2 regions of the Citrobacter braakii genome follow, and region 1 is predicted to be linked to the other one. Evidence: predicted binding sites of a transcription regulator. Region 1 holds the regulator's gene; the other holds the start of a gene.
The links. The regulator Fur, encoded in region 1, represses iron uptake genes when iron is present. The targets are predictions, from matches to a motif close to ATAATAATGAGAACNACTATCAA.
Positions count from the first base shown of each region.

Region 2: efeU (iron uptake transporter permease EfeU) is a predicted target of Fur. The motif match lies at 1,032-1,054, and genes of this name have one in related genera.

Region 1 is NZ_CP045771.1:4,416,523-4,424,623, reverse strand. Features, by position in the region: gene tcuB (tricarballylate utilization 4Fe-4S protein TcuB) at 1-929, opposite strand, end outside; gene tcuA (FAD-dependent tricarballylate dehydrogenase TcuA) at 916-2,319, opposite strand; gene tcuR (tricarballylate utilization LysR family transcriptional regulator TcuR) at 2,417-3,343, opposite strand; gene fur (ferric iron uptake transcriptional regulator) at 3,472-3,918, opposite strand; gene GFC06_RS20910 (ryhB-regulated fur leader peptide) at 3,911-3,997, opposite strand; gene fldA (flavodoxin FldA) at 4,208-4,738, opposite strand; gene ybfE (LexA regulated protein) at 4,894-5,181, opposite strand; gene ybfF (esterase) at 5,310-6,083, opposite strand; gene seqA (replication initiation negative regulator SeqA) at 6,278-6,820, shown strand; gene pgm (phosphoglucomutase (alpha-D-glucose-1,6-bisphosphate-dependent)) at 6,845-8,101, shown strand, end outside.
Region 2 is NZ_CP045771.1:4,050,288-4,058,388, reverse strand. Features, by position in the region: gene putP (sodium/proline symporter PutP) at 1-898, shown strand, start outside; gene efeU (iron uptake transporter permease EfeU) at 1,112-1,945, shown strand; gene efeO (iron uptake system protein EfeO) at 2,004-3,131, shown strand; gene efeB (iron uptake transporter deferrochelatase/peroxidase subunit) at 3,137-4,420, shown strand; gene phoH (phosphate starvation-inducible protein PhoH) at 4,942-5,730, shown strand; gene GFC06_RS19180 (hypothetical protein) at 5,788-6,156, opposite strand; tRNA gene GFC06_RS19175 (tRNA-Ser) at 6,706-6,793, opposite strand; gene ghrA (glyoxylate/hydroxypyruvate reductase GhrA) at 7,029-7,967, shown strand; gene GFC06_RS19165 (phosphatase) at 8,054-8,101, shown strand, end outside.

The DNA of each region.
Region 1 (8,101 bases):
AGCAGCAGCAAAATAAAACCGCGATCCATCGGTTTTTGCCGTGCGTCGCCATGCAGCGGTGAGCGCTTAAAATTGAGCCATAGCAAGCCAGCCGGGCCGACAACCAGTCCAATGCCGCCCAACGTGCCTAGCATTACCGGAACGCTGAAGAACGGATAGGGCGCTTCTATACCTGCAAAGTAGTGATAGCCCGTTGCCACCACGGTGGCGGCAAAGCAGAGCATAAAACCGTAGAAGGTGAAGTGATGGAAACGGCGGCGCATCAGGGTGAAGGCATCATCTGCTTCGTTACAACCTTTGCCATGCCCACCATCGAGATACTTCAGCGTCAGCGCATTGTGTGAGGCTTCAGCAATTTCGGCGGAACGCGGTACACCCGGAGAGATTTTGCGCCAGAAGCGCAGAACGCCCGCCATCAGCAGACCTATCGCCAGAATAAATACCGAACCAAACATCCATGCGAGCAGGTTATGCGGGAAAATCTGATAAAAATCCCCGGCCAGCGGAGGATGGAATAACGAGCCCTTTAAACTCATGGCGAGGAGTAAAAACAGGATCAGACCGAAAACCAGTGCCAGCGTCACGGTGATGCCTGCGCGACGATAAAGCGCGCCAAAGGCGGCGGGTTGCGCGTAGTGCTGATAGGTTTCGAGCCGCACTTCCGCCATCGCCTTCGGTACGTTGATGGCAAATTCATGAGGTGGGGCATACTGACACGCGTGCAGGCAGGCGCCGCAGTTATGGCACAAGTTAGCCAGATAATTGATATCCGCTTTACCGAATTCCAGGCGCTGAGTCATTGCCGGGAACACGGCGCAAAAACCTTCACAATAGCGGCAGGCGTTACAGACCTGCATCACACGTTCAACTTCTGCTTCCGGCTCGGTGATAATTTGTGCTTCGATGATCAGTTTCTCAAGCTGCTTCATGACGTGCCTCCTTACGTGCTGCCAGCGCGGCTTCTTTTCCGGCAATGCGGCCAAAGGTTGTCCCGATCGACATGCCCACGCCAGCGGTGTAACCCTTGCCCAACACGTTGCCCGCCATCATCTCTCCGGCGACGAACAGGTTGCGGCTTGGCTGCCCGGCAAAGTGTACGGCAGCGCGTTCGTTCACTTTTAACCCAAGATAGGTGAAGGTGATTCCTGGCCGCAGGGCATAGCCGTAGTAAGGTGGCTGGTCCAGCGGTCGCGCCCAGTGTGTTTTCGCGGGGGTTAACTTCTTCGTCGCGCAGTTGTCCAGGATGGTATGGTCGAACTGACCTGGCTGGCAGGCGTTGTTGTACGCCGTCACGGTGTGGGTAAAGCGTTCGGTATCCAGCCCCAACTGATGCGCCAACTCCGCCAGCGTATTCGCCTGTGCGCCGGGGAATACCGGTGGCATAAAGTGGCCGATGGCTTTACTGTCGATAATGGAATAGCCAATCTGCCCTGGCTGTTGGGCGACCAGGCGTCCCCAGATGGCGTAGCGTTTGGGCCAGAAATCTTCGCCTTCATCATAAAAACGTTCTGCGTCACGGTTGACTACTATGCCGAGTGAAACGCAGTCCACGCGGGTGCAAATCCCGCCGTCATATAATGGCGCTCTGGCATCAATGGCTACGCAGTGTGACTGGGAGGGTTCGCCGATGATGTCCGCCCCGGCATCCATCATAAATTTAAGCAGTACGCCCTGATTAAAGCGCGTGCCGCGAATCAGGAAGTTATCCGCAGGCCACTCGCCGCGGGCGTTCTCTCCCCAGGCTTCGCGCAGCCATTCGCGGTTTGACTCAAATCCGCCAGCGGCAAGCACGCAGGACTTAGCGGTTATGCGCTCTTCGCCTGCCAGCGCTGCCACAAACTCACCATTATGCAGTTCAAGCGCCTGCACTGGTGTGTTATAGCGGATTTGCACGCCTAACTTTTCTGCGCTGCGATAATAGGCATTCACGAGGGCTTTCCCGCCCCCCATAAAAAAGGCGTTGGTTCGCGCTACGTGTAAAGCACCGGAGAGAGGAGGTTGAAAATTAACGCCGTGTTGGCGCATCCAGTCGCGGCATTGTGAAGAGGTGCGGATCACCAGACGCGCCAGGGCTTCGTTAGTATTTCCCTCGGTGACGCGCCGCAAATCCTGCCAGAACTCCTCTTCAGGATAGCTTTCCACCAGCACATCCTGCGGCGCGTCATGCATACAGCGCAGATTACGTGTGTGTTGAGAATTTCCCCCGCGCCATTCCCGTGGAGCCGCTTCGAGCAGGAGTACCGAAGCTCCTTGCTCCCGGGCGGTTAGGGCAGCACATAACGCGGCATTGCCACCGCCAATCACCAGAACATCAACCATCGTATACTCCATTACCATTTAACTAATTGTTAAATTTGTAATTGAAATGTATACGTGCAGCTTGTGCGGGCGCTATGACGAAGTGCTAAAGAGGGCTTTAGTTATTGTAAAGGATGGCGCCTGGCCAGCTTCCTGCTTCCACCAGTTGATGCATCACTTTCGTTAGCACCACGCGGGCGGCGAGGCCCGCGGGGGTGAGCTCATCATCAGAAAGGCTGACCAGAAAGTTGGGGCGACTCAGTATTGGATTATGGACGCCGATCACTCTTAGCGTCTCTTTATCGAGATGGGAAATCGCCGCGCCGGGCTGGAGAGTAGCGCCGATTCCACTGCGAACGGCGCGCATTAGCAGCGCCAGACCATCAATTTCTGTGGAGATCTCAATGCGCAGTGCGTGTTCCTGACAAATTGCTTCCAGCCTGCCGCGCAGACCGTGGCCTGGGCTGGGCATTATCAATGGGATACTTGCCAACTGGGCTGGCGCAATATTTTCATCGGCAATATCGGCCAGTAAGGCATGAGTCCCAATCAAAAACAGGCGCTCTTCGAGAATCGGTCTGGCGCTCCAGCGCAGGAGCTTTTCTTTTTGAAATACCACGGCCAGATCAATCTGGCGGGTATTAATCATCCGTTCCAGGTTGCCAGAGAGGCTTTCCACCACATGCAGGCGGACATCACTATAGCTTTCCCGCATGGCGTTAATAAAAGGCATGCCGAGAACGGAAGCGGTACTGGGGGCCATACCGACGCTGACGTGCCCGGAAAGCCGGGACTCTCGCGCGGCGAGGATTGCATCGTCTGCGTGGCGGAGCGCCAGCTGCGCCTGGGAGTAAAAAGCCAGTCCGGCGCTGGTGGGCGTAACGCCACGCGAGGTGCGCTGCAGCAGGCGAATAGCGAGTTCGTTTTCCAGGCGGGACATTTGCTGGCTGAGTGCCGAAACCCCAATATTGAGATCGAGCGCCGCGCTACCCATGCTGCCGGTTTCTACAATGCGAACAAAATAGCGTAGCTGGCGAAGTTCCATTTCGACTCTCCGGGAAGGGACTATAGATTTTACATTAAAGCAACACAGGAGTGGAGGGAAGGGGAAAAGGGGTGATAACGCCCATAAAAAAAGCCAACCGAATGGTTGGCTTTTCAGAAAGCATCACATTATTTACCGTCGTGAGCATGCTCATCTTCGCGGCAATCGCCTTCGGCGCAGTGACCGTAAAGATAGAGGCTATGGTTGGTTAAACGAATACCATGTTTAGCCGCAATCTCACGCTGGCGCGCCTCGATGGAATCATCGCTGAACTCGACCACTTTGCCGCAGTCGAGGCAGATGAGGTGATCGTGATGATGCTGTTGAGTCAGTTCGAAGACGGATTTACCACCTTCAAAATTATGGCGGGTCACGATACCGGCATCATCAAACTGGTTCAGCACGCGATACACGGTCGCCAGACCAATTTCTTCACCCATATCGATCAGACGTTTGTATAAGTCTTCCGCACTGACGTGATGGTTATCCGGTTCCTGAAGAACTTCCAGAATTTTTAAACGAGGAAGCGTTACTTTCAGGCCAGCCTTCTTTAATGCGGTATTGTTGTCAGTCATGCGGAATCTGTCCTGTAGCTAAACGATTCACTTCATTAACAGAAGTGACAGAAATTGCACTTGAGATAATGCGATTCATTATAGAACTGCCATGGCTAAATGAAAACTGCAAGTCTCTGGCATATATTGTTAATCAAAACGTGGTATCGCCGACAAACACACTGTGCAATACCCGATTGGCATCCGGGCATTGTACAGGGTCAGACGAAAAAGTTACAAATTTGTAGCAATTATTTTGATTGGTTTTATCTATTGATGTGGCGCAGATGGAAATCTGCGCCACACAAAATCAGGCATTGATGATTTCGTCGAGGTGCAGCTCCTCAGAGATCTGCTTAACCCATTTTTCTACGCGTTCGGCGGTCAATTCAGGCTGGCGATCTTCATCAATGGCCAGACCCACAAAGTGGTCGTCGTCCGCCAGGCCTTTGGACGCTTCAAAGTGATAACCCGCCGTTGGCCAGTGACCAACGATGGTTGCGCCGCGTGGTTCGATGATGTCGCGAATTGTACCCAACGCATCGCAGAAATATTCTGCGTAATCTTCCTGGTCGCCGCAGCCGAACAATGCAACCAGTTTGCCGTTAAAATCAATGTCTTCGAGGGTAGGGAAGAAATCGTCCCAGTCACACTGCGCTTCACCGTAGTACCAGGTTGGAATGCCGAGCAGCAAAATGTCATACCCTTCGAGGTCTTCTTTGCTGCTTTTTGCAATGTCATGTACATCGGCAACGTCTTTACCAAGCTGTTTTTGAATCATTTTTGCGATGTTTTCGGTGTTACCGGTGTCGCTGCCGAAAAAGATGCCAGTGATTGCCATGAGTAAAATAACCTCTTGAAACTTATTGAAATGGTGGTGGCGCATTGCCCACGGATAAGGGCAATCATAGCAGAACAGTCAGGCATGCGGAAACAGCAAACACGCAGGACTGCACTCTGTGCTACACGATTTATGATTTAGAGCAGAAATTCAGACTAAGCCTGACCGCGCAATGCGCTGAGTTGGTTCATCAGCATCTCTTCGATGAGTTCACTGCGACTCATGTTGCGCGCCTCGGCCAGCTCGTTCAGAGCGTCAACAGCATCAGCGTTCAGTTTCAGTTCGACACGCTTAAGCCCGCGAACTTTATCGCGTTTAAGCTGATTACGTTTGTTAATACGTAACTGTTCATCACGCGAGAGCGGATTAGTTTTGGGTCGTCCCGGGCGACGCTCCTGCGCGAACAGATCTAATGTCGTACGGTCCGTTTGTTCTTTGGCCATGATCTTGGTGACTTCGGGGAAACAATCAGCCAGGCGTCTGCCCGGATGGATAGCCCGCCATAATACATCAGCAGGGGAGACACGCCAACGCCCACGCGCGTAATCACGCGCAGACGCTGAGTTTTTAATCAGTTAGCCTGTTCGCTCAGATAACGACGGATGGCGCGCAGTACCGCCTCCGGTTTTTCCGCATGCACCCAATGGCCCGCGCCTGCAATAACGTGCGCCCGAGCCTGCGGGAATTGCGCCAGCAATTGTTCGCGATACGCTTCGGTAACATAAGGTGAGTTGCCACCGGGGATAAACAGCGCCGGGTGTTCCCACGCCGGGATGGTCTCCCAGCCGACAATATGAGGATATTGCTCCCACAGCACGGGAACATTAAAGCGCCATTCGCCGTCCACGAAGGATTTGAGCAGAAACTGGATCACGCCTTCCTCTTGCAGATGCTGGCGCATGACGCTCGCCGCCTGCTGACGCGAAGAGGACTGCGCGTCAGTTACTGCGTTAATGGCAGCAAAAATCTCATCGTGACGGCGAACATGATAGTCAACGGGGGCAATGTCGATGGCTACCAACCGTTCGACACGTTCCGGGGCCAGCGCGGTTAACGCCATGACGGCTTTACCCCCCATTGAGTGACCAATAAAGATCGCTTTTTCGATCTGTTGATCGTCCAGCGTATCCAGCAGGTCTTGCGCCATGGCCGGATAATTCATCACAGGTGAACGCGGGGAGAGGCCATGATTTCGCATATCAACCTGGATGATATCGTGATCGGCCACCAGATCGCGCGCCAGGATCCCCAGGTTATCCAGACTGCCAAACAGGCCGTGCACCAGGACGATGGGAGAATTATTGTGCAGGTTTTGCGCAGATTGCGCTCGGATATTCAATTTCATGGCAAAGTTCTTTTTTTCACACTCACGGGTTAGGGTATCATGTTGACCATTCTGCCACATGGCTGCAACAACTACGGTTACTCTGAGTTTTGCCAGCCACCAGGCTTGACGCTATCCGCTGTTGGGATTTGCCTTTACACTACGCGTGTTGACCCCAACAACTTGTATTCAGCTAAACACTGCACTGGATTAAGATGAAAACGATTGAAGTTGATGATGAACTCTATAGCTATATTGCCAGCCACACCAAGCATATCGGCGAGAGCGCATCCGACATTTTACGGCGTATGTTGAAGTTTTCCGCCGCATCACAGCCTGTCACTCCGGTAGTAAAAGAAGTCCGCGCTGTGCAAGCTGTCGTGGAAGCGAAGCCGGTTAACCCCGTAAAAGATAAAGTGCGCGCGATGCGTGAACTGCTGCTGTCCGACGAATATGCGGAGCAGAAGAAAGCAGTAAATCGCTTTATGCTGGTGCTGTCTACACTCTATTCACTGGATCAAAACGCGTTCGCCGAAGCAACGGAATCGTTGCATGGTCGTACGCGCGTTTATTTTGCAGCAGATGAACAGACGCTGCTGAAAAATGGTAATCAAACTAAACCAAAACACGTGCCAGGCACGCCGTACTGGGTGATCACCAATACCAATACCGGCCGTAAATGCAGCATGGTTGAGCACATCATGCAGTCAATGCAATTCCCTGCGGAATTGATTGAAAAGGTTTGCGGAACAATTTAATCCTTGCATTAGAAGGACCAGGCAATGGCAATCCACAACCGTGCAGGTCAACCTGCGCAACAGAGTGATTTGATTAACGTCGCCCAACTGACGGCACAGTACTATGTACTGAAACCAACGGCAGGGAACGCTGAGCACGCCGTCAAGTTCGGTACGTCCGGACATCGCGGCAGTGCAGGTCGTCATAGTTTTAACGAGCCGCATATTCTGGCTATCGCTCAGGCGATTGCTGAAGAACGTGCGAAAAACGGGATCACTGGCCCGTGCTACGTGGGCAAGGATACCCACGCGCTGTCTGAACCGGCTTTTATCTCTGTACTGGAAGTGCTGGCAGCGAACGGCGTGGACGTCATCGTGCAGGAAAATAACGGCTTTACGCCAACCCCTGCCGTGTCGAATGCTATCCTGGTCCACAACAAAAAAGGCGGCCCGCTGGCTGACGGCATTGTGATCACGCCATCCCACAACCCGCCGGAAGATGGTGGCATTAAATACAACCCGCCAAACGGTGGTCCGGCAGATACTAACGTCACCAAAGTGGTGGAAGACAGGGCTAACGCTCTGCTGGCTGACGGCCTGCAAGGCGTGAAGCGTATGTCGCTGGATGCTGCGCTGGCATCTGGTCATGTAAAAGAGCAGGACCTGGTTCAGCCGTTTGTTGAAGGACTGGCCGACATCGTCGACATGGCGGCGATCCAGAAAGCGGGCCTGACGCTGGGCGTCGATCCGCTTGGCGGTTCCGGTATCGAATACTGGAAGCGTATTGCCAAGCACTACAACCTGAACCTGACTATCGTTAACGATCACGTTGATCAGACTTTCCGCTTTATGCATCTCGACAAAGATGGCGCAATCCGTATGGACTGCTCCTCCGAGTGCGCGATGGCGGGACTGTTGGCGCTGCGTGACAAGTTCGATCTGGCCTTTGCCAACGATCCGGACTATGACCGTCACGGTATCGTCACCCCGGCGGGCCTGATGAATCCGAACCACTACCTGGCAGTGGCGATCAACTACCTGTTCCAGCATCGTCCGCAGTGGGGCAAAGACGTTGCCGTCGGTAAGACGCTGGTCTCTTCGGCGATGATTGACCGCGTAGTGAATGATTTAGGGCGTAAACTGGTCGAAGTTCCGGTTGGCTTTAAATGGTTCGTTGACGGTCTGTTTGACGGCAGCTTTGGCTTTGGTGGTGAAGAGAGCGCGGGCGCTTCTTTCCTGCGCTTTGACGGTACACCGTGGTCGACCGACAAAGACGGCATCATCATGTGCCTGCTGGCGGCA
Region 2 (8,101 bases), 370 kb from region 1:
GGTAGTCATTGGCGTGGGTGGGTTTGACGATTCGCTGGAAGTGATTAAACAAAAGAGCATTGAGAACGTGGACATGTTCAAAGGGCTGAATTTTGTTGCCATTATTTCCCTGATGGGCTGGGGTCTGGGCTACTTCGGTCAGCCGCATATTCTGGCGCGCTTTATGGCGGCTGATTCTCACCATAGCATTGTTCATGCTCGCCGCATCAGTATGACCTGGATGATCCTGTGTCTGGCAGGTGCAGTTGCCGTTGGCTTTTTTGGTATCGCTTACTTTAACAACAACCCACAGCTTGCCGGTGCCGTTAACCAGAACGCCGAACGCGTGTTTATTGAACTGGCGCAAATCCTGTTCAACCCGTGGATTGCCGGTATTCTGCTGTCTGCGATCCTCGCAGCGGTGATGTCGACCCTGAGCTGCCAGCTGCTGGTGTGTTCCAGCGCAATTACCGAAGACTTGTATAAAGCGTTCCTGCGTAAAAATGCCAGCCAGAAAGAGCTGGTATGGATTGGTCGCATCATGGTGCTGGTTGTGGCGCTGGTGTCTATCGCGCTGGCGGCGAACCCGGAGAACCGTGTGCTTGGTCTGGTAAGCTACGCCTGGGCCGGCTTTGGCGCGGCGTTTGGTCCGGTGGTTCTGTTCTCCGTAATGTGGTCGCGTATGACGCGTAACGGCGCGCTGGCCGGGATGCTCATCGGTGCGGTGACGGTAATCGTCTGGAAGCAGTTTGCCTGGTTGGGTCTGTATGAAATCATCCCGGGCTTTATTTTCGGCAGCATCGGTATTGTGGTCTTCAGCCTGTTGGGTAAAGCGCCTTCAGCCGCTATGCAGCAACGTTTTGCCGAGGCTGATGCGCATTATCACACAGCTCCGCCATCGCGTTTACAGGCAGAGTAATCGCCTCGATCTTTAAGCCCGCCGCGTGCGGGCTTTTTTATTTGTCCCCGCTGCAAAACCGCCCTAATCGTTACCCGCCTAACTGTTTACATTAAGTCATCATTCTCAAAACATTCTGCTTGAGTTTTTCTTTACTGTAATGATAATCACTATCACTGTAATTTACCTTTCTTTTCATCAATTGACTGAGAATAACGTTTAAGGGTTCTTCGCATGTTTGTTCCATTTCTTATTATGTTGCGCGAAGGGTTAGAGGCCGCGCTGATAGTCAGCCTGATTGCCAGCTACCTGAAACGGACTCAGCGTGGTCGATGGATTGGTGTGATGTGGATTGGTGTTCTGCTGGCGGCGGCGTTATGCCTGGCGTTAGGCGTTTTCATCAATGAAACCACCGGTGAATTTCCGCAAAAGGAACAGGAGCTGTTTGAAGGCATCGTGGCGGTCATTGCCGTGGTGATCCTCACCTGGATGGTGTTCTGGATGCGTAAAGTTTCGCGCAACGTCAAAGTCCAGCTTGAACAGGCTGTCGATAACGCGTTGCAACGCGGCAATCATCACGGCTGGGCGCTGGTGATGATGGTCTTTTTTGCCGTTGCCCGTGAAGGCCTGGAATCGGTGTTCTTCCTGCTGGCGGCATTCCAGCAGGATGTAGGCATTTGGCCACCGTTAGGTGCGATGCTGGGGCTGGCCACCGCGGTGGTACTGGGTTACTTGATTTACCTCGGCGGCATTCGCCTCAACCTCGGGGCATTCTTCAAATGGACCAGCCTGTTCATTTTGCTGGTGGCCGCTGGTCTTGCTGCTGGGGCCATCCGCGCGTTCCACGAAGCCGGGTTATGGAATCATTTTCAGGATGTGGCGTTTGACATGAGCAGCGTGCTTTCAACGCATTCGCTGTTTGGCACATTGATGGAAGGTATTTTCGGCTATCAGGAAGCGCCGAGCGTCAGCGAAGTCGCCATTTGGTTTATCTACCTGATTCCGGCATTGATTATGTTTGCACTGCCGCCGCGTTCAGGCACTACGGCATCGCGTACCGCACCCTGATAAAAACGCGATGCAGAATACTCCTTAGTTACAACATACTTATTTATAGGGATAGGTCATGACGTTTAATTTTCGCCGTAGTGCGCTGCAGTTGGGTATTGCCGCGCTGTTTGCCTCCGCTTTTTCTGCACAAGCCGCCGATATTCCGCAGGTGAAAGTCACGGTTAACGACAAACAGTGTGAGCCGATGACGATCACGGTTAACGCTGGGAAAACGCAGTTCATCATCCAGAACCACAGCCAGAAAGCGCTGGAGTGGGAGATCCTTAAAGGGGTTATGGTGGTTGAAGAACGTGAAAACATTGCGCCGGGCTTTAGCCAGAAAATGACAGCTAACCTGCAGCCAGGTGAATATGATATGACCTGCGGTCTGTTGACTAACCCGAAAGGCAAACTCATTGTAAAAGGTAGCGCAACGGCGGATGCCGCGCAGGGCGATGCTCTGCTGAGCCTAAGTGGCGCAATTACCGAATACAAAGCCTATGTGACAGCCGAAACTGCACAACTGGTTGCGGGCACCAAAGCATTCACCGATGCGATTAAAGCTGGCGATCTGGAAAAAGCGAAATCGCTGTATGCGCCAACCCGTCAGCATTATGAGCGTATTGAACCGATTGCTGAACTGTTCTCCGATCTCGACGGCAGCATCGATGCGCGTGAAGATGATTATGAGCAAAAAGCCGCCGATCCTAAATTCACCGGCTTCCACCGCCTGGAGAAAGCGTTGTTCGGCGACAACACCACCAAAGGCATGGACAAGTATGCCGACCAATTAAACCGCGATGTTCTTGACCTGCAAACGCGTATTAGCGAACTGGCCTTCCCACCGTCAAAAGTGGTTGGCGGGGCAGCAGGACTGATTGAAGAAGTCGCTGCCAGCAAAATCAGCGGAGAAGAGGATCGCTACAGCCATACCGATCTGTGGGATTTCCAGGCCAATATCGATGGCGCGCAGAAAATCGTCGATCTCCTGCGCCCTCAGTTACAAAAATCCAATGCAGAGCTGTTGGCGAAGGTGGATGCGAACTTCAAAAAAGTCGATACCATTCTGAGCAAGTACCGTACCAAAGACGGTTTTGAAACCTATGACAAACTGACCGACGCCGATCGCAATGCGCTGAAAGGGCCAATCACGACGCTGGCGGAAGACTTGTCGCAATTACGCGGTGTTCTGGGTCTGGATTAAGCAAAATGCAGCAAGATAATGAAAACGGCGTGAGCGAACCTTCACGCCGACGTTTACTGAAAGGGATGGGCGCCCTGGGTGGGGCGCTGGCGCTGGCGGGTGGATGTCCGGTTGCCCACGCGCAAAAACCACAAAGTGCGCCGGGAACGCTGTCCCCCGATGCGCGTAGTGAAGCGCAGCCGTTTTATGGTCAGCATCAGGCAGGGATCCTGACGCCACAGCAGGCATCGATGATGCTGGTGGCGTTCGATGTTCTCGCCAGCGATAAGGCTGATCTGGAACGCTTGTTCCGCTTGCTGACCGCCCGATTTGCGTTTCTGACCACGGGCGGGCCGGCGCCGGATACGCCGAATCCGCGTTTGCCCCCTATGGATTCCGGTATCCTCGGCGCATACATTGCGCCAGACAACCTGACGATGACGTTGTCAGTCGGCGCCTCGCTATTTGATGAACGTTATGGTCTGAAATCGCAGATGCCGAAAAAGCTGCAAAAAATGACCCGCTTCCCGAATGATTCGCTGGATGCGGCGCTGTGCCATGGTGATTTGCTGCTGCAGATTTGTGCCAACACGCAGGACACCGTTATCCATGCACTGCGCGATATCATTAAACATACGCCCGATCTCCTTAGCGTGCGCTGGAAACGTGAAGGGTTTATTTCCGACCATGCCGCGCGCAGCAAAGGCAAAGAGACCCCGGTCAACTTGCTTGGCTTTAAGGACGGCACCGCGAATCCGGACGCGACGGATACGAAGTTGATGCAGGATGTGGTGTGGGTTACGGACGGGCAGGGCGAACCTGTCTGGGCGCAAGGTGGTAGCTATCAGGCCGTCAGGCTCATTCAGTTTCGCGTCGAGTTCTGGGATCGTACGCCGCTGAAAGAGCAGCAAACGATATTTGGTCGAGATAAACACACCGGCGCGCCGCTGGGTATGCAGCACGAGCACGATGTGCCTGACTATGCCAGCGATCCCGAGGGTGAGGTGATTGCGCTCGACAGTCATATCCGCCTGGCGAATCCGCGCACGAAAGAGACCGAGACCAGCCTGATGATGCGCCGTGGCTACAGCTATTCGCTCGGTGTGACCCCATCCGGTCAACTGGATATGGGACTGTTGTTTGTCTGCTATCAACACGATCTGGAAAAAGGCTTTTTGACTGTGCAGAAACGCCTCAACGGTGAAGCGCTGGAAGAGTATGTCAAACCAATTGGTGGGGGCTACTTCTTTGCTTTGCCGGGTGTCAAAACCGCAGATCAATATCTGGGACAGTCTCTGCTCGAAGCCTGATGATTACGCCCCGTTGTACAGCGGGGCTTTTCCTGACATCTGTATGAATGAACAAATTATTTTTTATGATCGGTACGAGACTGAAATAATTCTGTCATCTCTCTGCAAGAGACTGTCTTTGGTGATTAGATAGAATTTAAGTTAACGACAAGTAAAAATATTGTTGCATTAACGAAAGATTATGATGTAATTATAAGAAACAGCGGTAGTTCCCGGCGGTGATAGTCGTTCACTATGGAGATCGCGATGGAAAAGTCCTGTATTGGACACATTTTTCACAGTAGCTGCAGTACGTTACGCGGACGTTTCTCTTCCGGTAGCCACCTCGTCACCGCTAAATCTCTCTCCCTTTCACTTCTTATCTTCGTAACTGACACCTTGTACGGTGCGCGTAGCCGTGTGTGGCGTCTTATCCGAAAGCAAGCAATGGCTTACAAGGAAGCCAACCCTCAGATGTTCGTGCGCATAATCGTGCCGCCAACGGCGCGTGTGATGTATACCTACAACTCAAGGTGCTATCCATGGGAAGACAAAAAGCAGTGATCAAAGCTCGTCGTGAAGCAAAACGTGTGCTGAGGCGGGATTCGCGTAGCCATAAACAACGTGAAGATGAATCGGTCACCTCGCTTGTGCAGATGGGCGGCGTAGAAGCGATTGGTATGGCGCGTGATAGTCGCGACGCCACGCCAATCACGGCGCGGAATGAAGCTCAGGCCCAGTACCTGAATGCTATCGAGAGTAAACAGCTGATCTTCGCTACCGGTGAAGCCGGGTGTGGTAAAACCTGGATCAGCGCGGCAAAAGCAGCAGAGGCCCTGATCCACAAAGACGTGGACAGGATCATTGTAACCCGTCCAGTTCTGCAAGCTGATGAAGACCTCGGCTTCTTACCTGGAGATGTTTCCGAGAAGTTTGCGCCTTATTTTCGTCCAGTGTATGACGTGCTGGTGAAACGTCTGGGGGCCTCCTTCATGCAATATTGCCTGCGGCCTGAGATTGGTAAGGTAGAAATCGCGCCATTCGCCTATATGCGTGGACGCACATTTGAAAATGCAGTGGTCATTCTTGACGAGGCTCAGAATGTTACTGCAGCACAGATGAAGATGTTTTTGACTCGCCTCGGGGAGAATGTGACGGTGATTGTGAACGGGGATGTGACCCAGTGCGATCTACCCGCCCACGTTCGCTCAGGGCTAAGCGATGCGCTGGCCCGTTTCGAAGAAGATGATATGGTTGGGATTGTTCGTTTCAATAAAGACGATTGCGTCCGTTCGGCACTCTGTCAGCGGACGCTCAATGCTTACAACTGATAAGTATTCCGTCTTCAAGGCCCGGGAAACCGGGCTTTGTTATTTGACGTCAGCAGATTACTTTCTTTTGCTGCTCCAGTAGTTGGCGCAGGCCTGGTCAAACAACTGGTTATTTTGGTCTATTTTCTTTAGCGCTTGTGCCAGAAAGGTCAGTAGGTCATCCTTATAAATCCCACCTTCCGTAGTTTCTTTTCGTAAGATCCCATTGCTGGTGTAGGTTTTTTTAATGGTGACGTTATGCCTGACGTTGCAAATAACCGTTCGCTGATACTCTTCGTAGAATCGGCTGTCAGGATCGAAAAACGTATTTATTTCATTCGGTGTACGTTTGAGGATTTTTCGCGAGAAAACCTTTAAGGGAATAAATCCTGCTTCGTCTGCCTGCGACATGATCTCATCAAGCAAAGTTCCTTCTATGTTTAACATGCCGTTATTTTCCTGATTGCTTGAGAAAGCGGTAGTTACAGCATAAGAGTGGTTTAGATAATGTGCAACGGGGCGGGGGATGATGCCTGATAGCACGTTGCTTATCAGACCTACAGGTTAACGCTATTCAGGACGGGTCACATGCGAAAAAAAAGCCCGTACTTGCGTACGAGCTCTTTCTCGAATATGGCGGTGAGGGGGGGATTGACTCGCTTCGCTCGCCCTTCGGGCAGCCTGTTCGCTGCACTCTCAGTCTGTCCAACTGGCTGCGCCAGTTGTCGACCCCCGGTCGGGGCTTCTCATCCCCCCGCAGGCGTGCAACATGCGAAAAAAAAGCCCGTACTTGCGTACGAGCTCTTTCTCGAATATGGCGGTGAGGGGGGGATTGACTCGCTTCGCTCGCCCTTCGGGCAGCCTGTTCGCTGCACTCTCAGTCTGTCCAACTGGCTGCGCCAGTTGTCGACCCCCGGTCGGGGCTTCTCATCCCCCCGCAGGCGTGCAACATGCGAAAAAAAAGCCCGTACTTGCGTACGAGCTCTTTCTCGAATATGGCGGTGAGGGGGGGATTCGAACCCCCGATACGTTGCCGTATACACACTTTCCAGGCGTGCTCCTTCAGCCACTCGGACACCTCACCATATTGTTGTTCCTGTGCTACCGGAACGGGCGCTAATTTAGGGAAATACCGCTCCTGCGTCAATCAACTTTTTGAAAAAAACGTGCATTTACACAAACTTCAATCAATATGCAGCTTAAATAAGCGGGAATTGTTTTTTTTGCCAGCACCCTAAAATTTGCTACTCTGATGTTCCCTCGAAAAATGATGATTATAAGTGCGAGTACGTTCCGCATAACAATGTTCAGGAGACGCTATGGATATAATTTTCTATCACCCAACATTCGATTCAACCTGGTGGCTTAATGCGCTGACAAAGGCCATACCCGGCGCGCGGGTCCGTGAGTGGAAGGCTGGTGATAATGCGCATGCTGACTACGCGCTGGTCTGGCATCCTCCGGTTGAAATGCTCGCCGGACGAAAATTAAAAGCCGTATTTGCGCTGGGTGCGGGCGTCGATTCTATTCTCAGTAAACTAAACGCTCATCCGGAAATGTTGGATGTGTCGATCCCGCTTTTCCGTCTGGAAGATACGGGGATGGGCCTGCAAATGCAGGAATATGCGGTTAGTCAGGTATTGCACTGGTTTCGTCGCTTTGATGACTACCAGGCATTAAAAAACCAGGCGAAATGGCAACCGTTGCCAGAATATACTCGCGATGAGTTTAGCGTCGGGATCATGGGCGCTGGTGTTTTAGGCGCAAAAGTTGCAGAAAGTCTGCAAGCATGGGGGTTCCCGCTACGCTGCTGGAGTCGTACGCGTAAATCCTGGTCTGGTGTGGAAAGCTTCGCCGGTACCGAGGAACTGAGCGCGTTTTTGAGTCAAACTCGCGTGCTGATCAACCTCCTGCCTAATACGGCAGAAACCGTAGGCATTATTAACGCTGATTTACTCAGCCAATTGCAGGATGGCGCTTACGTGCTGAACCTGGCGCGCGGCGTTCATCTCAATGAAGACGATCTTCTGGCATCGCTGGACAGCGGCAAAGTAAAAGGTGCCATGCTGGATGTCTATAGCCGTGAACCGCTGCCGGAAACCAGCCCGCTATGGAAACATCCGCGTGTGGCAATGACGCCGCATATCGCCGCGGTAACACGCCCGGCAGAGGCGGTGGACTACATCTCCCGTACGATTTTGGACCTGGAAAGTGGGAAATCCGTAACGGGTCAGGTCGATCGCGTTCGGGGATATTGATGGTAACCCGGCAAGTGCCGGGTTTCAGCTAATAAATGGCGACGATACCTGCTATCCTTGACGGAAAATGACTACAGGAGAGAGTTATGTATCCCGTTGACCTGCATATGCATACCGTCGCCAGTACCCACGCC